One region of the Thalassiella azotivora genome, then DNA from elsewhere that is predicted to be linked to it. Evidence: riboswitches for the same ligand, from Rfam matches in the RefSeq annotation. Region 1 holds a riboswitch; each other region holds the start of a gene.
What was found. A riboswitch is a leader RNA that binds a small molecule or an ion and turns the genes downstream of it on or off. The one in region 1 is predicted to bind S-adenosylmethionine.

Region 1 (4,833 bases):
TGTCCGTGCACGGACTGTCCTGCTACCCCGTCGCCACCTTCGGCACGGACGAGCAGCGCGCCGCGTTCCTGCCCCGCCTGCTCGACGGGACGACCCTCGGGGCCTACTGCCTGTCCGAGACCCAGGCCGGGTCGGACGTCGCGTCGATGACGACCCGGGCCCGCCGCACCGGCTCCGGCTACCGGATCGACGGCGCGAAGGCGTGGATCACCCACGGCGGGCAGGCCGACTTCTACACCGTGTTCGCCCGCACGAGCGACGACCGCTCCGGTGGCGTCTCGGCGTTCCTCGTGGACGCCGGTACGCCCGGCCTGTCCTTCGGCACCCCCGAGCGCAAGATGGGCCTGACGGGTTCCTCCACGACGCAGGTGCTGCTCGACGGGGTCGAGGTCGGCGAGGACCGGCTCGTCGGCGGTGAGGGCCTCGGGATGCGGATCGCGCTGTCCGCCCTCGACTCCGGCCGGCTCGGGATCGCCGCCTGCGCGACCGGGCTCGCCCAGGCAGCGCTCGACCTCGCCGTCGGGTACGCCGCGGAGCGTGAGCAGTTCGGCCAGCGGATCGCGGACTTCCAGGGCCTGCAGTTCCTGCTCGCCGACATGGAGGCCGCGACCGCGTCGGCTCGCGCCACGTACCTGCACGCCGCGCGCCTCAAGGACGCCGGCCGCGACTTCTCGCGCGCCGCGGCCGTGGCCAAGCTCGTCGCGACGGACGCGGCGATGCGCGTGACGACGGACGCCGTCCAGGTGCTCGGCGGCGCCGGCTACACGCGCGACTTCCCGGCCGAGCGGTACATGCGCGAGGCGAAGGTGACGCAGATCTTCGAGGGCACCAACCAGATCCAGCGTCTCGTCATCGGCCGCAGCCTGCTGCGCTCGCTCGGCCCCGGGCAGCGCGGACGCTGACCACGACGGGCCCGTCGGCTCAGTCGTCCTGACAGGGCGACGCGGGCGCCAGCACCTCGGCCGGCCGCGTCCCCGTCAGGGACTCCAGCACGTCGGCGACACCCCGAGGGTCGGCCGCCGGTGCCCAGCGGCCGTCCGCGAGCACGTACTCGACCTGGGGACCGTCGGTCACGAGGGCGCGCACCCCGGCGACGAGCCGGTCGACGTCGTCCAGCCGGGACCCGACCCCGACGCTGGCGCGCACCGCGCCGTCGTCCAGCCCCATCCGCGCCAGCAGCGGGTGCGCGCAGAACTTCCCGTCACGCACGCCGACGCCGTGCTCGGCGGACAGGACCGCGGCCACCAGGCCCGGGTCGAACCCGTCCACCGTGAACGTCACGACGCCGATGGTCGACGGGCTGTCGTCCCAGACCCGGTGGACCGTGACGCCGTCCAGCGCGGCGAGACCACGGACGAGGCGCTCCCGCAGCGCGCTCTCGTGGACCTCCAGCGCACCGTCCGGCAGGGAGGCCACCGCGCGGCAGGCGGCGGCCAGCCCAGCCGCGCCCACCACGTTCGGCGACCCGGCCTCGTGCCGCTGCGGCGCCGGCGCCCACGTGGTCTCCTCGACCGCCACGGACCGCACCGCACCTCCCCCTGCGAGGTGCGGGCGGCCGGCGTCGAGCCAGTCCCGCCGGCCGGCGAGGACACCCGCGCCGTACGGCGCGTAGATCTTGTGCCCGGAGAACGCCACGTAGTCGACCCCGCTGCGGCGCAGCGAGATCCGACGGTGCGGGGCCAGCTGGGCGGCGTCCACCACGACCCGGGTGCCGTGCGCGTGAGCCAGGGCCACGAGGACGTCGACGGGCAGCTCCTCACCGGTGACATTGCTGGCTCCGGTGATCGCGAGCAGCGCGGTCGGGGCGGTCGCCAGCGCCCGGCTGACAGCCGTGAGCGTGTCCTCGAGGGTGTCGGCGACGGGCAGGACCTCGTGCGCGATCCGCTGCCACGGCAGCAGGTTCGCGTGGTGCTCCAGGTCCAGGACGACCACGCGCCCGCCCTCGGGGACGCACCCGGCGAGCAGGTTGAGGCTGTCGGTGGTGTGCCGGGTGAAGACCACGACGTCGTCCGCGCGGGTGTCGAGGAAGTCCGCGACCGCCTGCCGGGACGCCTCGTACAGCGCGGTGCTGACCTGGGAGGCGAACCCCGCGCCGCGGTGCACGGACGCGTAGTACGGCAGCACCTTCTCGACGTGCTCGACGACGACCTCGAGCGCGGGGGCGCTCGCCGCGTAGTCGAGGTTGGCGTAGCGGGTGGTGCCGCCGGTGGCCAGCGGGACCTGCAGGTCACCGCCGACGACGGGCAGCAGGGGCTCGCTGGCGGCGCTCGGCGTGGGGGCGCCGGTCGTCGAGCCGGTCGAGCAGGTGGGGGTGCGCCGTTCGGACACGAAAGTCATCACTACCTCGTCGGGCCGGGGACCCGCACGGGTCCGCACTTGCCGCACCACCTCGGTACGGCCAGGTCCTCACCCGGGGCACCCCACCGCGGAGGAGGGTTGCCGGCCAGCGAGCCGGGGCTTGGCGCTGGCGCTCATGACCTGTGACGAGAGTAGGAGACGAGACGGACGCCGTCCAAGGGGCGGGCCAGAACGTCTCGCCCCTCGGACCGACCGTCCCCCCGATGGCGCACTCAGCCCGCTGAGTGCGCACCCCGGGCGCCGTTTGGGGCACTCAGCCCGCTGAGTGCGGACCCGGGAGGGGGGTGCGCGGTCGGTCAGGTCCAGGCGGGGCCGAGGCGGACGACGTCCCCGACGACCACGACAGCCGGCGCCTGGACGCCGACCTCGGCGGCGCGGGCGGCGATCGTGCCGAGCGTGCCGACGGTGACGCGCTGGTCGGGGCCGTACCCCTTCTCCACGACCGCGACCGGGGTGGACGGCGACCGGCCACCCTCGACGAGCGTGCGGCAGCTGTCCGCGAGCCGGGTCACGCCCATGAGCAGGACGACGGTGTGCTCACCACCGCCCGGGACGGCGGCCAGCTCGTCGTGCCCGGTGAGCACGCTGAACGACCTCGCCACGCCGCGATGGGTGACCGGGATGCCGGCGGCGGCCGGCACCGCGACGGCGCTGGTCACGCCGGGGACGACCTCGACCGGGACGCCGGCCTCCCGGCAGGCGGCGAGCTCCTCCCCACCGCGGCCGAGGACGTACGGGTCGCCGCCCTTGAGCCGGACGACCCGCCGCCCGAGCAGGGCGTGCTCGACGAGCAGCGCGTTGATCTCGTGCTGCGGCACGGGGTGGTTCCCCGGGGTCTTGCCGACGTCGACGACGAGCACGTCGTCGTCCAGCCGGTCCACGACCGACCGGGGTGCGAGCCGGTCGACGACGACGACGTCCGCCTCGGCCAGCAGGCGCCGCCCGCGGGTGGTGAGCAGCGCGTCGTCCCCCGGTCCGCCGCCGACGAGCGCCACGGAACCGACGGAGCTGACGGAGCCCGGCGCGCGGCGGCGGTGCCGGCGCAGCGGGAGGTCGCCGGTCTCCAGCGCCGCCGCGACGCCGTCCCGCAGCCGGGCCGCCCGTCGCGGGTCCCCGCCGGCGGAGACCGCGACGGTGACGTCGTCGACCCGTGCGACCGCGGGCGTCCACGCAGACGACGCCTCGGCGTCCCCCGCGTTGACGCACCACACCCGGGTGGCCTCCGCGTCGGCGGCGACCCGCGCGTCGACGTCCGCGTCCCCCGTCGCGGTGTGGACGAACCAGGCGCCGTCGAGGTCACCGACGGCGTAGTCCCGCCGGTGCCAGACCAACGCGCCCGCCGCGGCGAGGTCGGCGACGTCCTCGCACGCCCACGGCGCGACCAGGTGGACGTCGGCCCCCGCGTCCACGAGCGAACGGGCGCGCCGGGCCGCGACCGGTCCCCCGCCGACGACGAGCACGCGACGGCCGGCGACCCGCAGCGTCATGGGGTACGTCATCGCGTCTCCTGGGTCGAGAAGGGGCTGGGCGGTCGCGGGCGGTGCGGTCAGATGGCGTAGGCGCCGGCGAGCTGGTCGGGGTGGCGGACGGCGGCCAGCGGGTCCCCGACCATCCCCGCGGCGAGCGTCCCGCCGTCCTGGCCGTCGACGAGCAGGAACGCCCCGGTGCGCCGCGACTCCACGTACGGCTCGGCGGCCACGGGAGCCGCGAGCCGCAGCCGGACCCGGCCGATGTCGTTGAGGGACAGCCGGTCCGCGGGCTCGAGCTCCACCTCGTCGAGGTCGAGCCGCCCGACGACGTCCTTCACGACCGCTTGCACGACCCGGGTCGTGTGCTTGAGCAGCACCCGCTGCCCGGGTACCAGGTCGCGGTCGGACAGCCAGCAGACGGTGCCCTCGACGTCCTGCGTCACCTCCGGCGCGTCGGCGGCCGCGGCGATGAGGTCACCGCGGGCGACGTCCACGTCGTCGGCCAGCCGGACGGTCACCGACTGCGGCGCGAACGCCTCCGCCAGCGGCCCGTCGGCGGTGTCGATGCCCGCGACCGTCGTGGTGCGCCCCGACGGCAGGACGACGACCGGGTCGCCGACCTTCACCACGCCCGAGGCGACCTGCCCGGCGTACCCGCGGTAGTCGACGTACCGAGGGTCGCGGGCTGCGCCCTGCGGGCGGATCACGACCTGCACGGGGAGCCGGAACCGCTCCACGGACGGCTCGTCCGCGGTGGGCAGCTGCTCCAGCAGCTCCAGCAGGCTCGGCCCGTCGTACCAGGGGGTGCGCTCGGAGCGGTCGACGACGTTGTCGCCGTCCAGCGCCGACACGGGAAGGGACCGGACGTCGGGCAGCCCGAGCTCGCGGGCGACCGTCGACACCTCGTCGGCGATCCGGCGGAACACCGCCTCGTCGAAGCCGACGAGGTCCATCTTGTTGACGGCGAGCAGCACGTGCGGCACACGCAACAGCGCCGCCACGGCAA
Region 2 (4,833 bases), on a different contig from region 1:
TCGAGGCCCTGCGGCGCCGGGTCCTGACCACCGTCGTCCGGACCGTCCTCGGCGACGTGGTCTGCTGGCCGCGCCGGGGTGCGCCCGGGGTGTGCCCGGGGTGCGCGGAACAGCGGCCGTCCGCCGGGCGTTGGACGGGTCGGACCGCGGGCCCTGGAGCGGCGCCCGAGGCGGACGGGAGGAGCCGGCGGATGAGGACGACGCGACGCGCAGCCGCGCTGCGCACCCTGTGGGCGACCCTGAGCGGTCGCCGGCGCCCCGGAGGTCCGAGCACGGCCAGCGTGCTCTCCGCCGTCCCGCGACTGGTCGTCGCGACGCTGCGGGGGCGCTACCAGGGCACGACGCCCGGTCGCCTCGGCCTGATGCTGCTGGCCGGGCTCTACGTCGTGTCCCCGGTGGACCTGCTGCCTGAGGCCGCCCTGCTCGTCGTGGGCCTCGCCGACGACGCCGTCGTCCTCGCCTGGCTCGCCGGCGCGCTGCTGACCGAGGCCGAGGCGTTCCTCGAGTGGGAGGCGGGGGGCTCGCCCTCGACGACGGCGCCGACCGACCCCCGGGTCGTCCCCGGACAGGTGGTCTGACACCGCAGGCTCGAGGGCGGCGGCCCCGCGGCTGGGTCGCGCCGTCCGACGGGCCGTGCGGTACGAGACGTCCACAGGCGCCGTCACGGGGCCGGCCGTCCACAGCCACCGCACCTGACCGCGCGCCGCCGGCGCGCGCACGGCCAGGGTCGTGGCCCATGAGCACACCGACGATCCGCGTCAGCGAGCCCCGCGACCTCCTGGCGGTCGTGCCGTACCAGCTCGGGTACGTCCCGACCGACAGCCTGGTCCTGATGAGTCTGCGCGGGCCGCGCCAGCGGGTCGGTCTCGTCGCCCGCGCCGACCTGCCCGACCGCAGCTGGCCGCGCCACGAGGTGGAGTCCCTGTGCGGGACGGTCGCCGGGCACCTGCGTCGCGACGGGGCCCGCGCCGCGGTGCTGGTGGTCTACGCCGACCCGGGACGCACCCTGCCGCAGGACGTCGGCGCACCGGCGGACGACCGTGCCGCGGACGACCGTGCCGCGGACGACCGTGCCGCGGACGTCGTGGCGCTGGCCGCGGCGGCGCTGGCCGAGCACGGCATCCCGTTGCTGGACGCCTGGTGGGTGGGCGGCGGGCGCTACCGCTGCCTGACCTGCGCGGGGGACTGCTGCCCGGCGGACGGGCGACCGCTGGACGAGGTGCGGGACAGCCAGGCGCAGGCGGAGCTGGTCTACCGGGGGTTGAGCGTCGCGTCGGGACGCGGGGACCTCCTCGGCGACCTGTCACCCGCCGCTGCGTCCGTCCGTCGGGCGGTCCGGGAGGCCGCCCTACGGCCCGGTGCCGTGCCCCCTCAGGACACGGCCGATCTCGTCCGGTGGCGCCAGGAGGTCCTGCGGACCTGGTCCCACCGCCTGCGCGCGGGCGACGGCACGGGCGGCTCGGGGGAGCGGGCGGTGGACGGCGACGTGGACGTCGCGGTGGCGCTCGTGCAGGACGCCGCCCTGCTGGCCGGGTTGGCCGACCCCGTGCTGCGCGACGCCATGATGCTGGCGTGCGCTCCCGGTGCCGGCGACGGCCCGGAGCGGCTGCTGTCCCGCGGGGCCGGCGACCGGGAGGCGGGGCGTCTGCTCGACCGCGTCTTCGGAGCCCGCGACCCCCTGCGCCCGGAGCGCGCTCGGCTGGAGGCGGCCGGGACGGTGCTGCGCCACCTCGTCCGGGTGTCGGACGGCCCGGAGGCTGCCCCGCCGCTGGCGGTGCTCGCGTGGATGTCCTGGTGGGCGGGCGACGGCGCCCCCGCCTCCGACCTGTGCGACCTCGCCCTGGCCGCCGACCCCGGGCACTCCCTGGCGGGCCTGCTGCGGCGCTGCCTGGACGGTGGGATCCCGCCCGGGTGGGCGGAGGCGGACCGGCAGCGGGACCTGCAGGTGGCACGCGGCTGATCGGGTGACGGGCGAGACGAGCGGTCCGACTGGCGAGACGCGGTTGTCGTGGCCGGTCGGCGCTCGCGTACCCTCCTTCACAGGTCATGAGTCCCAGCGCCAAGCCCCGGCTCGCTGGGCGGCAACCCTCCTCCGCGGTGGGGTGCCCCGGGTGATGACCGGGTCGGACGCCGCGACGGCGCCCGGCAAGCGCGGGCCCGCGGCACGGGCCCCGGTACCCGAGGAGGCCGCCGTGACCTGTCGAACGACCCGTCGAATGCGTCGCTGACGCCACCCCCGCCCCGTCGCGCGCTCCGGACCACCTGGTCCCGGCGCGGCGCGACCCGCCCCGGGCGGCGTCGCCCCCGGCCCCAGGACGGGCCGCCCCCTCATCCACGACCCAGGAGGCACACCATGACGCAGGGATGGTCCTTCGAGACCCGGCAGATCCACGCGGGGCAGGCCCCCGACCCGACGACGGGCGCCCGCGCGCTGCCGATCTACCAGACGACGTCCTACGTCTTCGACGACACCGACCACGCGGCGAACCTGTTCGGGCTCAAGGAGTTCGGCAACATCTACACGCGCCTGATGAACCCCACCACCGACGCGGTCGAGCAGCGCGTCGCCGACCTCGAGGGCGGCGTCGGCGCTCTGCTGGTCTCGTCGGGGCAGTCGGCGGAGGCCCTGGCGCTGCTCAACGTCGCCGAGGCCGGGGACCACGTGGTCGCGAGCCCGAGCCTGTACGGCGGCACGTACAACCTGCTGCGGCACACCTTCCCGAAGCTGGGTGTCACGGTCGACTTCGTCAGCGACCCCGACGACCTCGACGCCTGGCGCCGCGCCGCCACCGAGAGCACCAAGGCCTTCTTCGCCGAGACCGTCCCCAACCCCAAGCAGGACGTGCTCGACATCGAGGGCGTCGCGGGCGTCGCCCACGAGGTGGGCGTGCCGCTGGTGGTGGACAACACCGTCGCCACGCCCTACCTCGTGCGCCCGCTGGAGTGGGGCGCCGACGTGGTCATCCACTCCGCCACCAAGTACCTGGGTGGCCACGGCACGTCCATCGCCGGCGTCATCGTCGACGGCGGCACCTTCGACTACGCGCGCGACCCGCAGCGCTTCCCGGGGTTCAACCAGCCGGACCCGAGCTACCACGGGCTGGTCTACGCCCGGGACCTCGGCGTCGGCAGCCCGCTCGGCGCGAACCTGTCGTACGTGCTCAAGGCCAGGGTCCAGCTGCTGCGCGACCTGGGTGCCGCGGTGTCGCCCTTCAACGCCTTCCTCATCGCGCAGGGCCTGGAGACCCTGAGCCTGCGGGTCGAGCGGCACGTGCAGAACGCCGAGGCCGTCGCCCGGTGGCTCGAGAACCGGGACGAGGTCCGCTCCGTCGCCTACGCCGGTCTGCCCAGCAGCCCCTGGCACGAGCGCGCGCGCAAGTACGCCCCGAAGGGCGTCGGAGGGGTCCTGTCCTTCGAGCTCGCCGGCGGTGTCGAGGCCGGACGCCGGTTCGTGGAGGCGCTGACGCTGCACAGCCACGTGGCGAACATCGGGGACGTCCGGTCGCTGGTCATCCACCCCGCCTCCACGACCCACAGCCAGCTCACCGACGCCGAGCGGCTCGCCGCCGGGGTCACCCCCGGGCTGGTCCGCCTGTCCGTGGGGCTGGAGCACGTGGACGACATCCTCGCCGACCTGGAGGCGGGGCTGACGGCGGCGAAGGGGGCGTGATGACCGTCCTCGGGCTGCCCGCGCGGTGCGAGCCCGCGCCCCGGCGCCCCAGCGCGGCGTGGCGCGACGGCGACCCTCCGGGGCGCCGGAGGTTCGCCGACGTCGGTCCCCTCGCGCTGGAGGCGGGTGGTCGGCTGCCCGGCGTCCGGATCGCCTACGAGACGTGGGGCACCCTGTCGGCGGCGCGTGACAACGCGGTGCTCGTGCTGCACGCGCTGACGGGGGACAGCCACGTCGTCGGCGACGCGGGGGAGGGCCACCCGACGCCGGGGTGGTGGGAGGGCCTGGTCGGGCCAGGCGCCCCGATCGACACCGACCGCTACTACGTCGTGGCACCCAACGTCCTCGGCGGTTGCCAGGGGACGACCGGTCCGGCGTCGACCGCGCCCGACGGTCGCGCCTGGGGCAGCCGCTTCCCGTTCACCACGATCCGGGACCAGGTGGCCGCGGAGGTCGCCCTCAGCGACCACCTCGGGATCGACGCGTGGGCCCTCGTGGTGGGCGGGTCGATGGGCGGCATGCGGGCCCTGGAGTGGGGCGTCGGTGCCCCCCAGCGGGTCGAGCGCCTGCTCGTGCTCGCGTCCAGCGCCTACGCGACGGCGGACCAGATCGCGTGGGCCAGGCCGCAGCTGGCGGCCATCCGGTCCGACCCGGCCTTCCGCGGCGGCGACTACTACGACGCCGCGGACGGTGCCGGACCCGACGCCGGACTGGCGGTGGCGCGCCAGATCGCGCACGCGACGTACCGCAGCGGCCCGGAGCTCGACCAGCGCTTCGGCCGCGCCCCGCAACCGGGGGAGCGTCCGCTCGGCGGTGGCGGCCGGTACGCGGTGGAGTCCTACCTCGACCACCACGCCGGCAAGCTCGTCGGCCGGTTCGACGCGAACTCCTACCTCGTCCTGACCGAGGCGATGAACTCCCACGACGTCGGCCGCGACCGGGGCGGCGTGCGGGCGGCCCTGTCGCGCGTCACCGCCCGCACGGTCGTCGCCTCCGTGGACAGCGACCGGCTCTACCCGACCCGGCTATCCGAGGAGATCGCACAGGGCGTCCCGGGAGCCGACCCGGTGGTCGAGCTGTCGTCGCCCTACGGCCACGACGGCTTCCTCGTGGAGGCGGCTGCGGTCGGCGCCGTCACGGCGCGGCTGCTGGCCGCGAGCGGG
Region 3 (4,833 bases), on a different contig from region 1:
GCGGGAGGCCGGCAGCGACACCGCCAGCATGCGCACCCGGGCCCGGCAGGACGGCGACGAGTGGGTCCTCGACGGCCAGAAGTCGTGGATCACCAACGCCGGCATCAGCCGCTACTACACGGTCCTGGCGGTGACCGACCCCGACGGCCCGCGCGGCCGCAACGTGACCGCGTTCGTCCTGCACGCCGACGACGCCGGCTTCACGATGGGCGAGCCGGAGAAGAAGATGGGCATCAAGGGGTCCCCGACCCGCGAGCTGCACTTCGACGGCGTCCGGATCGGTGACGACCGGCGCGTCGGGGACGTCGGCGACGGTCTCAAGATCGCCCTGCGCACCCTCGACCACACCCGCGTGACGATCGGCGCGCAGGCCGTCGGCATCGCCCAGGGGGCCCTGGACAACGCCGTGTCGTACGTCAAGGAGCGCAGGCAGTTCGGCCAGCGCGTCGCCGACTTCCAGGGCGTGCAGTTCATGCTCGCCGACATGGCGATGGAGCTCGAGGCGGCCCGGCAGATGGTGTACGTCGCCGCGGCGAAGTCCGAGCGCGGGGACGCCGACCTGCCGTTCTTCGGTGCGGCCGCGAAGTGCTACGCCTCGGACGTCGCGATGAAGGTGACGACGGACGCGGTCCAGCTGCTCGGCGGCGCCGGGTACGTCAAGGACTTCCCGCTCGAGCGGATGATGCGTGATGCGAAGATCACGCAGATCTACGAGGGCACCAACCAGATCCAGCGCCTGGTGATGGCCCGCCAGCTGCTCCGGTGACGGCCGGTGGAGTCCGCGCTCCCGCTCCTGCGCGAGACTGACCTGACCTGACCTGCCCTCACCGACGGAGGTCCCCGTGCCGCTGTTCGCCGCCCGCTACCGCTACACCGACGACGCCGAGGCGCTGGCCGCGACGCGCCCCGCGCACCGCGCCTACCTGGCCGCCCAGCCGACGCTGATGGGCAGCGGCCCGACGGACGACAACGGGGCGATCCTCGTGTTCCGGGCCGACTCCGCGTCGGCGGTCGAGGCGGTCCTGGACGGCGACCCGTTCACCGCGGCCGGTGTCGTCGCCTCCCGGGAGGTCGTCGGCTGGGACCTGGTCCTCGGCCCCTGGGCCGACGGGGGCGCCTGACCCAGGCACCAGCGACGACGAACCGGACCGCCCCCGAGGGACCGGTCCGGTTCGTCGTGTCGTGCGTACCGTCAGAACGCCGGGATGACCGCCCCGGCGTAGGTGTCCTCGATGAACTGCCGGACCTCGTCGGAGTGCAGCAGCTCCTCGAGCTGCTGGATGCGCTCGTCGTCCTCGTCGCCGTCACGCACGACGACGAGGTTGGCGTTGGGGTTGCCCTCGGCGTCCTCGAGCGCGATGGCGTCCTCGGCGGGCGACAGGTCGGCGTCGATGGCGTAGTTGCCGTTGATGACGGCCAGGTCGACGTCCTCCAGCGAGCGCGGGAGCTGCGCCGCCTCGACCTCGACGACCTCCAGGCCGAGCGGGTTGTCCTCGACGTCGAGGGCGGTCGGCGAGCGGTCACCGGTGTCGGCGAGCGTCACGAGCCCCTCCGCGGCGAGCAGGCGCAGCGCTCGACCGGCGTTCGTGGGGTCGTTGGGGATCGCGACCTGGGCGCCCTGCGGGACGGCGTCCACGGACTCGATGCGCTGCGAGTAGATGCCGAGCGGCTCGACGTGCACGGGCTCCAGCGCGGTGAAGTCGTACCCGGCGCTGGCCTCCTGCTCCTCCAGGTACGGGATGGTCTGGAAGTAGTTGGCGTCCAGCGAGCCGTCGTCGAGGGCGACGTTCGGCTGGACGTAGTCGGTGAACTCGACGACGTCGAGCTCCAGCCCGGCGTCGGGCGCGAGCTCGGTGGCGACGAAGTCGAGGATCTCGGCGTGCGGCACGGGCGAGGCGCCGACGCGCAGCGGGGCGTCGGCGTCGCTGAGGGCCGCCTCCTCGCCGCCGCAGGCGGACAACGCGAGGGCGGTGGCGGCGGCGGTGGCGACGAGGGTCAGTCGGGTGCGCATGGTGGTGCGGTCACTTCCTGTCGGTGGTGCGGGTCGGGTGGTGCGGGTCTGCTGGTTCGCGCCGGTCAGCGGTGCGCGAGGGGACGGGCGAGCCGGTCGCCGGCGAGCTGGAGGGCCTGCACGACGGCGAGCAGGACGACGACGGTGGCGAGCGTGATGTCACCGCGGAACTGCTGGTAGCCGTAGCGGATCGCGAAGTCACCGAGCCCCCCGCCGCCGACGGCACCGGCCATGGCGGAGTAGCTGACCAGCGCGACGACGGTGACGGTGACGCCCGCGACGAGGGACGGCATCGCCTCGGGCAGCAGCACGGTGCGGACGACGTCGCGGCGCCGGGCGCCCATGGCCGCGGCGGCCTCGACCTTGCCGGGCGACACCTCCCGCAGCGACGTCTCGACGAGCCGGGCGAGGAACGGCACGGCGCCGAGCGTCAGCGGGACGATGGTGGCGGTCGACCCGATGGTGGTGCCGACCAGCGCCCGGGTCACCGGCGCGACGGCGACGAGCAGGATGATGAACGGCAGGGCGCGGCCGAGGTTGACGACCGCCCCGAGCACCCGTTGGAGGCCGGCGTGCGGTCGCAGGCCGTCGGCGGCGCTGGTCACGAGCAGCACCCCGAGCGGGACGCCGAGCAGCACGGTCAGCGTCGTGGCGACGCCGACCATGTAGAGCGTCTCGTACGTCGCGTCGAGCAGCTGCGGGGCGATCCGGTCCCAGCTCACGGCGTCACCCCCGCGAGCGCCGGGGCGCTGACGTGGGCGCCGCGCCGGGTGAGGTCGGTGGCCGCGCGGGCCACCACGGCCTCGTCGCCGGCGACGGCGAGCTGCAGGCGCCCGAAGCGCTGGCCGCCGACGGTCTCGACGCGGCCACCGGCGACGTCGACGTCGAGGCCGTGCTCGCGCACGAGCAGCGCGAGGACGGCGTCGGAGCCGACGTCCCCGGTGAGGGTGACCTCGACGAGGTGGCGGCCGGTCGCGACGGCGACCGGGGGCAGCGGTGGGACGAGGTGGTCGGCCAGCGCCGAGTCGGGCCGGGTGCTGACGTCGGCGAGGTGACCGGCGTCCACGACCCTGCCGTGCTCGAGCAGGACGGCGGAGTCGCAGACGGCCTTGACGACGTCCATCTCGTGCGTGATGAGCAGGACGGTGAGGTCGAGGTCGGCGCGCAGTCGCCGCAGCAGGGACAGCACGGACGCGGTGCTGACCGGGTCGAGCGCCGACGTGGCCTCGTCGCAGAGGAGCACGGCGGGCTCGGCGGCCAGGGCGCGGGCGATCGCGACGCGCTGCTTCTGCCCGCCGGACAGCTGGGCGGGGTGGACGTCGCGCTTGTCGGCCAGCCCGACCAGGTCGAGCAGCTCCTCGGCGCGGGCGCGGCGCCGGGCGCGCGGGACGCCGGCCAGCTGCAGCGGGTGCTCGACGTTGCCGGCGGCGGTGCGCGAGTCGAGGAGGTTGAAGTGCTGGAAGATCATGCCGATCCGGCGGCGGGCCAGACGGAGCTCGGGTTCGGCGAGCGCGGTGAGCTCGGCGCCGTCGACCGTGACCGTCCCGGACGTCGGCCGCTCGAGCAGGTTGACGCAGCGGGCGAGGGTGCTCTTGCCGGAGCCGCTCGGCCCGACCACGCCGAGCACCTCGCCGGCGGGGACGTGGACGGTGACGTCGTCGAGGGCGATGACCTGGCGGTCGGGGCGGCCGGGTGGTCGGAAGACCTTGCGGACCGAGTCGAGGCGAATCACGTCGAGGGTTCCTCACGGTGACGGGGCGCGCCGTCGCGTGCTGCCGGGTCGCGGCAGGCGCGGACGGTCGGGCCGGCGTGGTGCTGCTCCATCGGTCCTGGCGTTAGCACCGCCCCGGGGGCGCTCCGATGAGCCGTCCGCGGTGGTTGCTGCGACGTCGACGAGCCAGGTCTCTCAGTCGCTCTGGATGGTGATGGGATGAATCCTACGGCGCAGGGTCAGCACCCGCCGATGCGTCCGGCATGCGAGACGGCACGCGTGGTGGATAGCAGGTATCCGCGCGACCGCCCATTCCGCGCCCTCAGACCGGCTCGGAGCCCTCGCCGCGCAGCGCCTCGTCCGCCAGGGCCCGGATCCTGCGCAGGGTCTGCGCGGCGCCGACGTCCGCTCCCGCGGCGCGCCTGGGCGCGACCGGCCCCTCCGTGAGGGACCGCACGACCCAGCCGAGCGCCTCGTCGAGCCGCGCCGCGGCGTCCACGCCGGCGGGGTCGCGCAGCCACTGCCTGAGGACCCCGTTGTGCGCGGCGACGAGCGCGGCGGCGAGCACGTCGGGCAGCACGTCCGCCGGCGAGGCCGCCCCCGCCGGTGCCCCTGCGGGCGGGCCCTCCGTCCCGCGGGGCAGCCGGGCGCGCAGGAACGACGCGAACGCCCGCTCGTACCGGGTGACGACGGCGCGCTCGCGCTCCCGCAGCTCCGGCACCCGGGCGAGGACGCCGTACCGGGCCACCGCCACCTCCCGCTCGGCGAGGTAGGCGTCCAGGACGACGTGGGCCGCGGGCAGCAGGGCGTCGAGCGGGTCGCCGTCCCAGCCGTCGAGGACGGCCTGGACCCGTCCCAGCAGCGCCTCGTGGTCCGGGAGCACCGCGTCGTCCTTGGTGGCGAAGTGCCGGAAGAAGGTGCGCCGGGCCACCCCGGCCCGCTCGGCGACCGCGTCGACCGTGGTGCCGTCGTACCCCCGCTGCGCGAACAGCTCCAGGGCGGCGTCCGTCACGGCGGACCGCACCCTGGTCCGCGGGTCCGGCGTCGCGTCGGTCACGGCAGGCAGCGTAGGGCCGGCCGCGCCACGGTGCCGCCGGGTGCCGCCGGGTGC

Region 2: it holds a riboswitch for S-adenosylmethionine, as region 1 does, so the genes downstream of both, ACYVQV_RS05335 (bifunctional o-acetylhomoserine/o-acetylserine sulfhydrylase) here and ACYVQV_RS08550 (aminotransferase class V-fold PLP-dependent enzyme) in region 1, are expected to answer to the same signal.
Region 3: it holds a riboswitch for S-adenosylmethionine, as region 1 does, so the genes downstream of both, ACYVQV_RS11585 (methionine ABC transporter ATP-binding protein) here and ACYVQV_RS08550 (aminotransferase class V-fold PLP-dependent enzyme) in region 1, are expected to answer to the same signal.

Annotation. Positions count from the first base shown of each region.
Region 1 is NZ_BAAGTX010000010.1:74,519-79,351, forward strand. It holds gene ACYVQV_RS08545 (acyl-CoA dehydrogenase family protein) at 1-902, shown strand, start outside; gene ACYVQV_RS08550 (aminotransferase class V-fold PLP-dependent enzyme) at 922-2,337, opposite strand; SAM riboswitch class IV at 2,368-2,479, opposite strand; gene cobA (uroporphyrinogen-III C-methyltransferase) at 2,655-3,857, opposite strand; gene ACYVQV_RS08560 (sulfate adenylyltransferase subunit 1) at 3,905-4,833, opposite strand, start outside.
Region 2 is NZ_BAAGTX010000005.1:163,182-168,014, reverse strand. It holds gene ACYVQV_RS05350 (matrixin family metalloprotease) at 1-27, shown strand, start outside; gene ACYVQV_RS05345 (YkvA family protein) at 192-578, shown strand; gene ACYVQV_RS05340 (DUF4192 domain-containing protein) at 737-1,960, shown strand; SAM riboswitch class IV at 2,043-2,158, shown strand; gene ACYVQV_RS05335 (bifunctional o-acetylhomoserine/o-acetylserine sulfhydrylase) at 2,354-3,670, shown strand; gene metX (homoserine O-acetyltransferase MetX) at 3,670-4,833, shown strand, end outside.
Region 3 is NZ_BAAGTX010000015.1:1,849-6,681, forward strand. It holds gene ACYVQV_RS11565 (acyl-CoA dehydrogenase family protein) at 1-766, shown strand, start outside; gene ACYVQV_RS11570 (YciI family protein) at 843-1,121, shown strand; gene ACYVQV_RS11575 (MetQ/NlpA family ABC transporter substrate-binding protein) at 1,193-2,011, opposite strand; gene ACYVQV_RS11580 (ABC transporter permease subunit) at 2,077-2,676, opposite strand; gene ACYVQV_RS11585 (methionine ABC transporter ATP-binding protein) at 2,730-3,743, opposite strand; SAM riboswitch class I at 3,829-3,937, opposite strand; gene ACYVQV_RS11590 (TetR family transcriptional regulator) at 4,045-4,779, opposite strand.